Regions from separate parts of the Streptomyces sp. NPDC052101 genome, predicted to be linked through region 2. Evidence: riboswitches for the same ligand, from Rfam matches in the RefSeq annotation. Region 2 holds a riboswitch; each other region holds the start of a gene.

Region 1 (4,046 bases), on a different contig from region 2:
CATGCACCAGGACATCCAGTCCGGCCTTCTCCTGGAAGGAGATCACCTCCCGGATCTCCGCCGCGATGCGCTCCTCGTAGCCGCCCGTGCCGATGCGCCCGGCGCGCAAGTCGGCGCGCGCGGCGCGCACTTCGGCGGTCTGCGGAAACGAACCGATGGTGGTCGTCGGCAGCAGCGGCAGACCGAGACGGGCGCGCTGGGCCGACGCCCGCTCGGCGTACGGCTGGCAGCGGCGCGCGTCCGCCCCGGTGACGGCGGCGGCCCGGGCCCGCACGGCCGGATCGTGGGTGAGGGGGGAGCGGGCGCGGGAGGCCAGGTCGGCGCGGTTCGCGGCCAGTTCGGCGCTGATCGTGTCGATGCCGTGGGTGAGCCCCTTGGCAAGGGTGACCACCTCGGCGGTCTTCTGCCGCGCGAAGGCGAGCCAGCGCAGGATCTGCGGCTCGATGTCGCGTTCCAGGGCGGCGTCGAGCGGCACGTGCAGCAGGGAGCAGGACGCCGACACATCGACCCGGTCCGCGAGGCCGAGCAGGGTACCGAGCGTGGCGAGGGACTGCCGCAGGTCGTCGGCCCAGATGTTGCGGCCGTCGACGACGCCGGCGACCAGGCGCTTGCCGGGCAGCCCGCCGACGGCGGCGAGGGCGTCCACATGGGCGGCGCCCGCACCGGTGAAGTCCAGGGCCAGGCCCTCGACCGGAGCCTTGGCCAGCATCGGCAGAGCCTCGCCGAGCCGGTCGAAGTAGGAGGCCACCAGCAGCTTGGGCCGGTCGGCGCGGGCTCCGAGGTCGCGGTAGGCGCGGGCGGCGGCGTTCAGCTCGGCCGGGGTACGGTCCTGCACGAGCGCGGGCTCGTCCAGCTGGACCCACTCGGCGCCGGCGGCGCGCAGGTCGGCGAGGATCTCGCCGTACACCGGCAGCAGCCGGTCCAGCAGGGTGAGCGGGTCGAAGTCACCGGCCACGCCGGGCGCGGGTTTGGCCAGCAGCAGATAGGTGACGGGCCCGACGAGGACGGGCCGGGCGGTCAGGCCCTCGGCTAGGGCCTCCCGCAACTCGGCGACCTGCTTGCCGGAGTCGGCCGTGAACACCGTGTCCGGTCCCAACTCGGGTACCAGATAGTGGTAGTTGGTGTCGAACCACTTGGTCATCTCCAGCGGCGCGACATCCTGCGTGCCGCGCGCCATGGCGAAGTACTCGGCGAGCGGATCCGCGGCGACCGCCGCCCGGTGGCGTGCCGGGATCGCGCCGAGCATGACGGTGGTGTCGAGCACATGGTCGTAGTACGAGAAGTCGCCCGTCGGCACCTCGTCGACGCCGGCGTCCGCCAGTTGCCGCCAGGTGCCGCGGCGCAGGCCGGCGGCGGTGGACCTCAGCGCGTCGGCGCTGACGCGGCCCTTCCAGTAACCCTCGATGGCCTTCTTCAGCTGCCGGTCGCGACCCTGGCGGGGGTAGCCGTACACGGTGGCCCGTGCTGCCGCGGCTGCGGACTTGCTGGTCACGGAGATCTCCTTCGCGAGATGAATCCCTGAGATCCCGGAGACGGGACGAGAGCGCGAAGGGGTGACGGACCGGACGGCAACGGCCCACGGCCGTCCGCTCGGTTGGCTACGCCGACCCGCCCTCGAGGTCACCGGGATGTCCGCGCACGAGTCGTCCCGCACACGGGCAGTTGGCAGGTCTTCGGACTCACGGGCACGCCCATGCCTTGTACCAAGGCGAGGACACCTACTGGCCGTCGCTTCCCAGGCCCTCTCGGCCCAGTGCGTATGACGGCGGTCGTTCCCGCTCACCGCTGCGGGGCAGTCCCGGATTCCCACCGGGTTCCCTCTTACGACGCCTGCCGCCTGGCTGACGGGGCGAACCAGCTGCAGGAGCCACCCTAAGGGGCCGCCGCGGGGCGCGGTGCGGCACTTCCGGCATTCGGACGGTGAGTTGGGACACGCGGCCGTACCGCGCCCCGCGCACCCGCGGGGAGCACGGCCTCGCGGCGCCCCGCGTGGTGCGGGAAGCGACGGCGCGGCCGACCGACAGGCCGATTGAAGCCGGTCGGGTGATTGGCAGGCCGGTCCCGGCTTGGGAGCGGCCCGTCAGGGGCTTCGCCGGAGAGACTGCGGCCATCCCAGTGGAGGTGGCGAAGATATGCTCAGCGACAGCACAGCGACGATCCTGGCCGAGAGGTCGAGCGCGGCGGCGGTCGTCGCCGCGGCTCCGCGCGTGGCGCAGATCGCGGCGCGGTGCAGCGAGGAGACGGAGGCCGCCCGGCGGCTTGCGCCCGAGGTGGTCGAGGCGGTGCGGGAGGCCGGGTTCGCCCGGCACTTCGTGCCCGCGGCCTTCGGCGGTACGGAAGGCCGTTTCGTCGACATGACCTCGGCCGTGACCCTGGTCGGCGAGGGCTGCGCCTCGGCGGCCTGGGCCGCCTCGCTGTCCGCGTACGCCGCCCGGTACGGGGCGTTCCTGCCCCTGGAGGGACAGGCGGTGCTCTGGGCCGACGGGCCGGACGCTCTGATGGCCGGCGCGCTCATGCCGGCCGGGAAGGCGGAGCGCGTCTCGGGTGGCTGGCGGCTCAGCGGTGAGTGGAAGTACATCAGCGGGGTGCGGTTCGCCGACTGGGTCTTCGCCTGCTCCGCCGTACCCGGCAAGGCGGGCCCCGACGGGCGGGGCGAGGTGCGGTTCTTCGCGGTGCCGCGGGCGGACATCACCGTGAAGGACACCTGGTTCACACTGGGCATGCGCGGAACCGGCAGCGACACCATGGTCCTCGACGACGCCTTCGTACCGGAGGCACTGACCCTGTCGCGGTTCGACATCAACGCGGGCCGGGCGACGGCCTCCGAGGCGCGGTGCCACACGGTCCCCGTGAACGCCGTCAACGCCCTGCCGCTCGCCGTCCCTGTGGTGGGCGCCGCGCGGGGTACGGTGCGCGCCGCGGCGGAGCAGAGCATCCGCCGGACCGACCGGCGCGGTGCCCCGCTGCGTGAGAAGCCGTCGGTGCAGATCGACCTGGCCCGCTCGGCAGCCGAGGTGGACGCTGCCGAACTCCTCGTCCAGCGGGCCGCACGGGTCGCCGACGGCATCGAGCGGACCGAGGACGGCGAGGCTGCGGTCCGCGGGCCACGGGACTTCGCGCAGGCCGTCGAACTGTCCGTGTCGGCCGTCGAACGGCTGTTCCGCGGCACGGGGACGACGGGCCATTTCGAGTCCGACCCCGTGCAGCGGTTCTGGCGGGACGTCAACACCGCCGCGTCTCACGTGATCTTCTCCTTCGAGACCGCCGGAGCGGCCTACGGCGCCTGGGCACTGGGCGCCGAGGGCCCGGATCCGAGGCGGTGACCTCGCCGAGGCGGTAGGGCGCCGCGACAGGGCCACAGGATCCGGCCGGCCGGTACGGACCTCGAGCACTACTGGCAACGGATGTCGTTTTCAAACTCTGGGACTGGCCGCTCTGAGCAGTGCGCTGCCGCAAACACAAGATCCGGGCCCCCTTCCCTTATCCGCGAGGCGTGGACTACCTCTGGAGACCGAGAAGCCCGATGTCGGACGCGCTGCGGGGAGGAACGGGCCATGAGTGACGAACGGTTACAGGACGGCTGGTATGTGGATGAGCGATGCACAAACTGCGATGTCGCACGGCAGCTCGCGCCCGGCCTGATCGCTGAGGTGGAAGGCCGCTCGGCCGTCCTGCGCCAGCCCCGCGACCGGGCCGAGCAGGAGCTGCTCCACGCCGCCGCGCATGCCTGCCCCACCCGCTCGATCCGTCCCCCCGGCGGACGGCTGGACGCGGGACAGGACCCCTTCCCGATGGTCCTGGACGACACCGTGCACCTGTGCGGACACAACTCCACGCACACCGCCGGCGCCAACTCCTACCTGTTACGCCGCCCCGACGGCACCGCGATGATGGTGGACACCCCGCGCTGGAGCGACGCGCTGGCCGCCCGCTTCGAGAAGCCGGGCGCCGTCACCGATGTCCTGCTCACTCACCGCGACCATGCCGCGCACGGCCGGCGCTACGCCGACCGCTTCGGTGCCCGGCTGTGGATCCACGAGGGCGAC
Region 2 (4,046 bases):
CCGGGTGACCAGGATCTCTTCAACGGGTCCGCGAGCCGGCTGCGGGTCTTCGCGCGTAGCCGATAGCCAAGGGGCACCTGGGGCGCCGGTGCCGAACCGGAGGGAAACGGAACATCAACCCCTCCCCTCAGACACCCCCACGCCCGCCTCAGTTCACCTTCCGTTCATCCAGGTTGCCTACGGTCCAACAGCCAATGACCTCGAACGATTGCCTGGGTAAATGGAAAACTTCTCGCTGATCCTCGCGATTGTGGTGGTAACCGCACTCGCGTTTGATTTCACGAACGGTTTCCACGACACCGCCAACGCGATGGCCACGACCATCTCGACCGGTGCACTCAAGCCCAAGGTCGCGGTGGCCATGTCGGCCGCCCTCAACCTTGTGGGAGCTTTCCTCTCCGTGGAGGTCGCCAACACGATCTCCAAAGGTCTCGTCGACGAGCACGGCATACGTCCCGAGGTCATCTTCGCCGCCCTGGTCGGCGCGATCCTCTGGAACCTCGTGACCTGGCTGGTGGGCCTGCCCTCCAGCTCCTCGCACGCCCTGATGGGCGGTCTGATCGGCGCCACCGTCGCCTCCGCCGGCCTCGGTGCCGTGCACGGTGACGTCCTGGTCACCAAGGTGCTGCTCCCGGCCGTCGCCGCGCCGGTCGTGGCGGGCGCCGCGTCGATGCTGGCCACCCGCTTCTCCTACGGCATCGGCGGCAAGGCCGAGGGCGAGGCCACCCGCAAGGGCTACCGCGCCGGCCAGATCGCCTCCGCCGGCCTGGTCTCCCTCGCCCACGGCACCAACGACGCCCAGAAGACGATGGGCATCATCACCCTCGCGCTGATCGCGGGCGGTGCCATCTCCCCCGGCTCCAACCCGCCGGTCTGGGTCATCCTCTCCGCCGGTCTGGCCATCGCGCTCGGCACCTACATCGGCGGCTGGCGCATCATCCGCACCATGGGCACGGGCCTGACCGAGCTGGAGCCGCGCCAGGGCTTCGCCGCCCAGACCAGCGCCGCCACCGCCATCCTGGCCTCCTCCCACCTGGGCTTCTCCCTCTCCACCACGCATGTCGTCTCCGGCTCGGTGATGGGTGCGGGCCTCGGCCGCAAGGGCGGGGTGGTCCGCTGGTCCACCGCGACCCGTATGGCCGTCGCCTGGGTGCTCACCCTGCCGGCCGCCGCACTGGTCGGCGCGGGCGCCGAGTCCGTCACGGACCTGGGCGACTGGGGCACCGCCGCCGTCGCCGTCTTCCTGGTCGCCGCGAGCGCCGCGATCTGGAAGTACTCCCGCCGTGAGGTCGTCGACCACACCAACGTCGTCGCCGAGCCCACGGAGCCGGCCGGCGTGGTGACCACCGCCATCGCCGCCGTGACCCCGCCCCCGGCGGGCACGATCAGCGAGGGCCTGACGGCCACGATCGCCTCCCCGGCCGCCGCCGAGCCCGCGCCCCAGGCCGCCCCGCCGGCCGCCACCGTCTGACCCCGGCCACCCGGTTACCGAAGGAAGCATCATGAAGATCGACTGGGCGGCCCTCGGCTCCGTCTTCGGCGTCAGCCTCGTGTTCACCGTGGCCCTGGTGGCCCTGTTCACCCTCGGCGTCAACGGTCTGGCACGACGCGAGAAGGCCGCCGCGCAGGGCGGCTCCGCCAACCTCGCCGTCACCGGCGCCTACGTCTGCTTCGCCGCGTGCGCGGCGGCGGTGGCGTACGGCATCTACCTGATCGTCGCCAAGGCCTGACGGCCCGCCACGCATCACCCCCTGCGGACCAAGCGTCCCGAAGGCTCCCCTCCAGGCATCACGGAGGGGAGCCTTCGCCGTGCTCAAGAGCCTCGGGCGCCCCGCGATGTGGGGATCGGCACACTCTCCCCGTGCAGGTCAACGGCAAGTTGACGGCCGTTCCGGGCGCGTGGTGGACTGCCCACGCCATGTACGGCGGCAGGAGAGGAAGCCGGTGCGAATCCGGCGCGGTCCCGCCACTGTCACCGGGGAAGAACCCCGGAAGCCAGGAACTCTCACCGCCGAATCTCGTCGAACCAGGGCGCGGACACCCTGAGTGAGGACCCAGATCGCCATGCTCGGCTGCCGAAGGACCCCTGCCAGGCCTGCTCCTGTTCCCACGGCCGGCTGAACCGATGGGTGCCGATCGCACTTACGCGTACGGCGCCGCCGCCGGCCTTCTCGGCGACCTGCTCCTCGGCGATCCGCGCCGCGGGCATCCGGTCGCCGCGTTCGGTCGTGCGGCCGCTGCCGTGGACCGCGCGTTGTGGCACGACCACCGCGGCTGGGGCGCCCTGCACACCGTGGTGTGCGCCGGCGGCGCCGTCGCACTCGGCACGGCCGCCATACGCGCCGTACGCCCCTGCCCCGCCGCCTCCGTCGCACTGACCGCCGCCGCCACCTGGACTGTCGTCGGCGGTACGTCGCTCGCCCGCGAGGCCCGCACCATCGCAGGCGCCCTGGAACGCGGGGACGTCGAGGCGGCGCGGGCGCGGCTGCCGCATCTGTGCGGCCGGGACCCGCAGGCGCTGGACGCCGACGGGATCGCCCGCGCCGTGGTCGAGTCGGTCGCCGAGAACACCTCCGACGCCGTGGTGGGCGCGCTGGTGTGGGGCGCGGTGGCCGGAGTGCCCGGACTGCTCGGCTTCCGGGCGGTCAACACACTGGACGCGATGGTGGGTCACAAGTCGCCCCGGTACCGGCGTTACGGCTGGGCCTCGGCCCGGCTCGACGACCTGGCCGGCTGGCCGGGGGCCCGGCTGACCGCCGTACTCGCCGCCGCGGCCGGACCCGACCCGCGCGGTGCCCTGCGCGCCTGGCGGGCCGACGCCCACCGGCACCCGAGCCCCAACGCCGGCCCCGTCGAAGCGTCGTTCGCGGGCGCGCTGGGGGTACGCCTGGGCGGCACGTTGTCGTACGGCAGCCGGGTCGAGCACCGCCCGGTGCTCAACGGGGAGGCCGGACGCGCCGTTCGGCCCACCGACGTCGACCGCGCCGTACGGCTCTCCCGCCGCGTCGGTCTGCTCGCGCTCGGCACCACGGTCGCCGCGCGCCTGATGGTCAAGAGCGTCAAAGGTCTGAAGGGACGTGGGAAGTGAACGGGGGACTCCTCGTCGCAGGCACCACCTCCGACGCAGGCAAGAGCGTCGTGACGGCAGGGATCTGCCGGTGGCTGGTGCGCCAGGGAGTGAAGGTCGCGCCGTTCAAGGCGCAGAACATGTCGCTCAACTCCTTCGTGACCCGCCAGGGCGCGGAGATCGGACGGGCCCAGGCCATGCAGGCCCAGGCCTGCCGGATCGAGCCGACCGCGCTGATGAACCCGGTGCTGCTCAAGCCGGGCGGCGAGCAGAGCAGCCAGGTCGTGCTGATGGGCAGGCCGGTGGGCGAGCTGAGCGCGCGCGGCTATCACGGCGGGCGGCAGCAGAAGCTGCTCGGCACGGTGCTGGACTGCCTGGCCGAGTTGCGGGGCACGTATGACGCGGTGATCTGTGAGGGTGCGGGCAGCCCGGCCGAGATCAATCTGCGCCGGACCGACATCGTGAACATGGGGATCGCGCGGAACGCGCGGCTGCCCGTGCTGGTGGTGGGGGACATCGACCGCGGAGGCGTCTTCGCCTCCTTCTTCGGGACCGTCGCCCTGCTCTCGCCCGAGGACCAGGAGCTGGTCGCCGGGTTCCTGGTGAACAAGTTCCGCGGCGATGTGAGCCTGCTGGAGCCCGGGTTGGAGATGCTCCAGGGCCTCACCGGGCGGCGCACCTACGGCGTCCTGCCGTTCCGGCACGGGCTCGGCATCGACGAGGAGGACGGGCTCAGGGTCTCGCTGCGCGGCACCGTGCGGGAGTCGACCGTGACGCCCCCGGTCGGCGAGGACGTGCTGCGGGTCGCCGTGTGCGCGATCCCGCTGATGTCCAACTTCACGGACGTGGACGCGCTGGCCGCCGAACCGGGCGTCGTGGTGCGGTTCGTGGACCGCTCGGAGGAGCTGGCGGACGCGGACCTGGTGGTGATCCCAGGCACCCGGGGCACGGTGCGCGCGCTGGAGTGGCTGCGGGAGCG
Region 3 (4,046 bases), on a different contig from region 2:
CGGCGTCTTCATCTTCTTCTTCCTGGCCGTCACGGTCATGGGCTTCCTCGCCGCACGCTGGCGCAGGGCCGAGAACGAGCACTCGCTGGACGAATGGGGCCTGGGCGGACGCTCGTTCGGGACCTGGATCACCTGGTTCCTGCTCGGCGGCGACCTGTACACGGCGTACACCTTCGTCGCCGTACCGGCGGCGATCTACGCGGCGGGCGCGTCCGGCTTCTTCGCGGTGCCGTACACGATCCTCGTCTACCCGCTGATCTTCACGTTCCTGCCCCGCCTGTGGTCGGTGTCCCACAAGCACGGCTATGTGACGACGTCGGACTTCGTGCGCGGCCGCTTCGGCTCCAAGAGCCTGTCGCTCGCGGTGGCCCTGACCGGCATCCTGGCGACGATGCCGTACATCGCGCTCCAGCTCGTCGGCATCCAGGCGGTGCTGGACGTGATGGGGGTCGGCGGGGACAGCGCCAGCAACTGGTTCGTACGGGACCTGCCGCTGCTCATCGCCTTCGGTGTGCTGGCCGCGTACACCTACTCCTCCGGTCTGCGCGCCCCCGCCCTGATCGCGTTCGTGAAGGACGCGCTGATCTACATCGTCATCGCGGTGGCGATCATCTACATCCCGATCAAGCTGGGCGGGTTCGACGAGATCTTCGCCAAGGCGGGCCACGCCTTCAGCCAGGTCAACCCGGCGACCGGCAAGCCGCGCGGCGCGCTCGTGCCGCCGGAGGCGGGCCAGTGGACGTACGCCACGCTGGCGCTGGGCTCCGCGCTCGCGCTGTTCATGTACCCGCACTCGATCACCGCGACCCTCTCCTCCAAGAGCCGTGACGTGATCCGCCGCAACACCACGATCCTGCCGCTGTACTCCCTGATGCTCGGCCTGCTGGCCCTGCTGGGCTTCATGGCGATCGCGGCCGGCGTGAAGGTCACCAACGGGCAGCTGGCGATTCCCCAGCTGTTCGAGGACATGTTCCCGGACTGGTTCGCGGGCGTGGCGTTCGCGGCGATCGGCATCGGCGCCCTCGTACCGGCGGCGATCATGTCGATCGCGGCGGCGAACCTCTTCACGCGCAACATCTACCGGGACTTCATCAAGCCGGACGCCACGCCGAAGCAGGAGGCCCAGGTCTCCAAGCTGGTCTCGCTGCTGGTGAAGGTCGGCGCCCTGGTCTTCGTCCTCACCATGGACAAGACGGTCGCGATCAACTTCCAGCTGCTGGGCGGCATCTGGATCCTGCAGACCTTCCCGGCCCTGGTCGGCGGCCTGTTCACCCGCTGGTTCCACCGCTGGGCGCTGCTCGCCGGCTGGGCGGTCGGCATGGCGTACGGCACCATCGCCGCGTACGGCGTCGCTTCCCCGACCCAGAAGCACTTCGGCGGCTCGGCGAAGCAGATCCCCGGCATCGGCGAGATCGGCTACATCGGCCTCACCGCGTTCGTGCTGAACGCCGCGGTGACGGTGGTCCTGACCTTCGTCCTGAAGGCCGCGAACGCCCCCGAGGGCATCGACGAGACCAAGCCGGAGGACTACACGGCGGACGTGGGCGACCCTGGAGTCACGACCGAGCTGCCGGTGGGCGCCGGCCACTGAGGTGTCCTGATCACGGGCCGTCGGAGGCTGATCCGGCGGCCCGTTGTCGTGCCTGTCCGGCACACTCGGTGCCATGGACTTCGTGATCAGGCAGGTGACCCCCGACGACTACGAGACCCTGGGCAAGATCACCGCCCAGGCCTACCTCCGGGACGGCCTCCTCGACTTCGGGGAGAGCGACTGGTACCTCGGCAAGCTGAGGGACGTGGCGAAGCGCGCCGCCGACGCGGATGTGCTGGTCGCCGTCGAGGACGGTAGGGCGCTCGGCGGTGTGACCTTCGTGCCGTCGGGCGGTCCCATGGCCGACATCGCCCGCCCCGAAGAGGCCGAGATACGGATGCTGGCCGTCGACCGGGCAGCGCGCGGCCGGGGAGTCGGCGAGGGCCTCGTGCGAGCCTGCGTCGACAGGGCGCGGTCCGTCGACGGCTGCGTACGGATCGTTCTGTCGACCAAGCGCACCATGCACGCGGCCCACCGCATCTACGAACGCCTCGGCTTCGTTCGTACTCCCGGGCGGGACTGGAATCCGCTGCCCGGGCAGCCCGACATCACTCTGCTCACCTATGAGTTGACGCTCTGAGACCAGTGCGACACAACATCTGGGGGTGACACGACAGCCCGGCACTAGATGTATGCTCGTCCTCGCTGTCGCCGCAGGGGAATCCGGTGCGAATCCGGAACTGTCCCGCAACGGTGTACTTGCGTGCATCCGCACGCTCGTGTCAGTCCGAGGACCTGCCGACAGCGCGCACCCGGCCGTCCGGCCGGTGTGCCCTGACGTCCGGGCCTCGTGGAGTGGGCCGGTGGACGCGACGCCGCGTGCGCTCGTGACTGCCCCCTGCCCTCCGCAAGGCCCCCGTGCCGAGCGAGGGAGAGCCCCACGTGACCATCGCGCCAGCAGATCCGGTTTCAGCCAGCGGCCTGGACACCGACGGTCCCGGTGCCGCGTTGCTGCGCACCCTGACCGAGCTGACCGCCGACCTCCCCGACGCCGACCCCGGCCGGGTCGCCGCCGCCGCGCTGCGCGGCCGGTCGGCGCGCGCGGACGAGTCGGAGCTGCGCGAGCTGGCCACGGAGGCCGCCGCCGGGCTCATCTCCGAGGACCCCGCCTACTCGAAGCTGGCCGCCCGGCTGCTGACCACCTCCATCCGCGCCGAGGCCGCCTCGCAGGGCGTGACGTCCTTCACCGAGTCCGTCGCGGTGGGCCACCGCGAGGGCCTGATCGCCGACCGCACCGCGGAGTTCGCGCGGCTGCACGCGGCCCGCCTCGACGCCCTGGTCGACCGGGCGGCCGACGACCGCTTCGGCTACTTCGGCCTGCGCACGCTGCACAGCCGCTACCTCCTGAGGCACCCCTTCACCCGCAAGGTCATCGAGACGCCCCAGCACTTCATGCTGCGGGTCGCGAGCGGCCTGGCCGAGGACGACACCCCTCGCTCCGTCGACGAGGTCGCGGCGCTCTACGGGCTCATGAGCCGCCTCGACTACCTCCCGTCCTCCCCCACGCTCTTCAACTCCGGCACGCGGCACCCGCAGATGTCGTCCTGCTACCTCCTCGACTCCCCGCTGGACGAGCTGGACTCCATCTACGACCGCTACCACCAGGTGGCCCGGCTCTCGAAGCACGCCGGCGGCATCGGTCTGTCGTACTCCCGGATCCGCAGCCGCGGTTCGCTGATCCGCGGCACCAACGGGCACTCCAACGGCATCGTCCCGTTCCTGAAGACCCTGGACGCCTCGGTGGCCGCCGTGAACCAGGGCGGCCGGCGCAAGGGAGCGGCGGCCGTCTACCTGGAGACCTGGCACTCCGACATCGAGGAGTTCCTGGAGCTGCGGGACAACACCGGTGAGGACGCCCGCCGTACGCACAACCTGAACCTCGCGCACTGGATCCCGGACGAGTTCATGCGTCGGGTCAACGCCGACGGGCAGTGGTCGCTCTTCTCCCCCGCCGACGTGCCGGAGCTGGTGGACCTGTGGGGCGAGGAGTTCGACGCCGCCTACCGCAAGGCCGAGGCAGCGGGCCTCGCGAAGAAGACCCTGCCGGCCCGTGAGCTGTACGGCCGGATGATGCGCACCCTCGCACAGACCGGCAACGGCTGGATGACCTTCAAGGACGCCGCCAACCGCACCGCCAACCAGACGGCCCTGCCGGGCCATGTGGTCCACTCCTCCAACCTCTGCACGGAGATCCTGGAGGTCACGGACGACGGGGAGACCGCGGTCTGCAACCTGGGCTCGGTGAACCTCGGTTCCTTCGTGGCCGGCGGGGACATCGACTGGCAACGGCTGGACGAGACCGTCCGCACCGCCGTCACCTTCCTCGACCGCGTCGTGGACATCAACTTCTATCCGACCGAGCAGGCGGGACGGTCCAACGCCAAGTGGCGTCCCGTGGGCCTCGGCGCGATGGGGCTGCAGGACGTCTTCTTCAAGCTGCGTGTGCCCTTCGACT

The links. A riboswitch is a leader RNA that binds a small molecule or an ion and turns the genes downstream of it on or off. The one in region 2 is predicted to bind cobalamin.
Region 1: it holds a riboswitch for cobalamin, as region 2 does, so the genes downstream of both, metE (5-methyltetrahydropteroyltriglutamate--homocysteine S-methyltransferase) here and AB0L75_RS13040 (cobalamin biosynthesis protein) in region 2, are expected to answer to the same signal.
Region 3: it holds a riboswitch for cobalamin, as region 2 does, so the genes downstream of both, AB0L75_RS25940 (ribonucleoside-diphosphate reductase subunit alpha) here and AB0L75_RS13040 (cobalamin biosynthesis protein) in region 2, are expected to answer to the same signal.

The regions. Positions count from the first base shown of each region.
Region 1 covers NZ_JBFAWH010000010.1:54,758-58,803, reverse strand. Annotated here, with positions in the region: gene metE (5-methyltetrahydropteroyltriglutamate--homocysteine S-methyltransferase) at 1-1,492, opposite strand, end outside; cobalamin riboswitch at 1,647-1,874, opposite strand; gene AB0L75_RS19200 (acyl-CoA dehydrogenase family protein) at 2,133-3,323, shown strand; gene AB0L75_RS19195 (ferredoxin) at 3,555-4,046, shown strand, end outside.
Region 2 covers NZ_JBFAWH010000005.1:277,170-281,215, reverse strand. Annotated here, with positions in the region: gene AB0L75_RS13055 (lysozyme) at 1-66, shown strand, start outside; gene AB0L75_RS13050 (inorganic phosphate transporter) at 221-1,471, shown strand; gene AB0L75_RS13045 (hypothetical protein) at 1,503-1,730, shown strand; cobalamin riboswitch at 1,887-2,028, shown strand; gene AB0L75_RS13040 (cobalamin biosynthesis protein) at 2,126-3,088, shown strand; gene AB0L75_RS13035 (cobyric acid synthase) at 3,085-4,046, shown strand, end outside.
Region 3 covers NZ_JBFAWH010000015.1:95,953-99,998, forward strand. Annotated here, with positions in the region: gene mctP (monocarboxylate uptake permease MctP) at 1-1,591, shown strand, start outside; gene AB0L75_RS25935 (GNAT family N-acetyltransferase) at 1,665-2,171, shown strand; cobalamin riboswitch at 2,207-2,349, shown strand; gene AB0L75_RS25940 (ribonucleoside-diphosphate reductase subunit alpha) at 2,474-4,046, shown strand, end outside.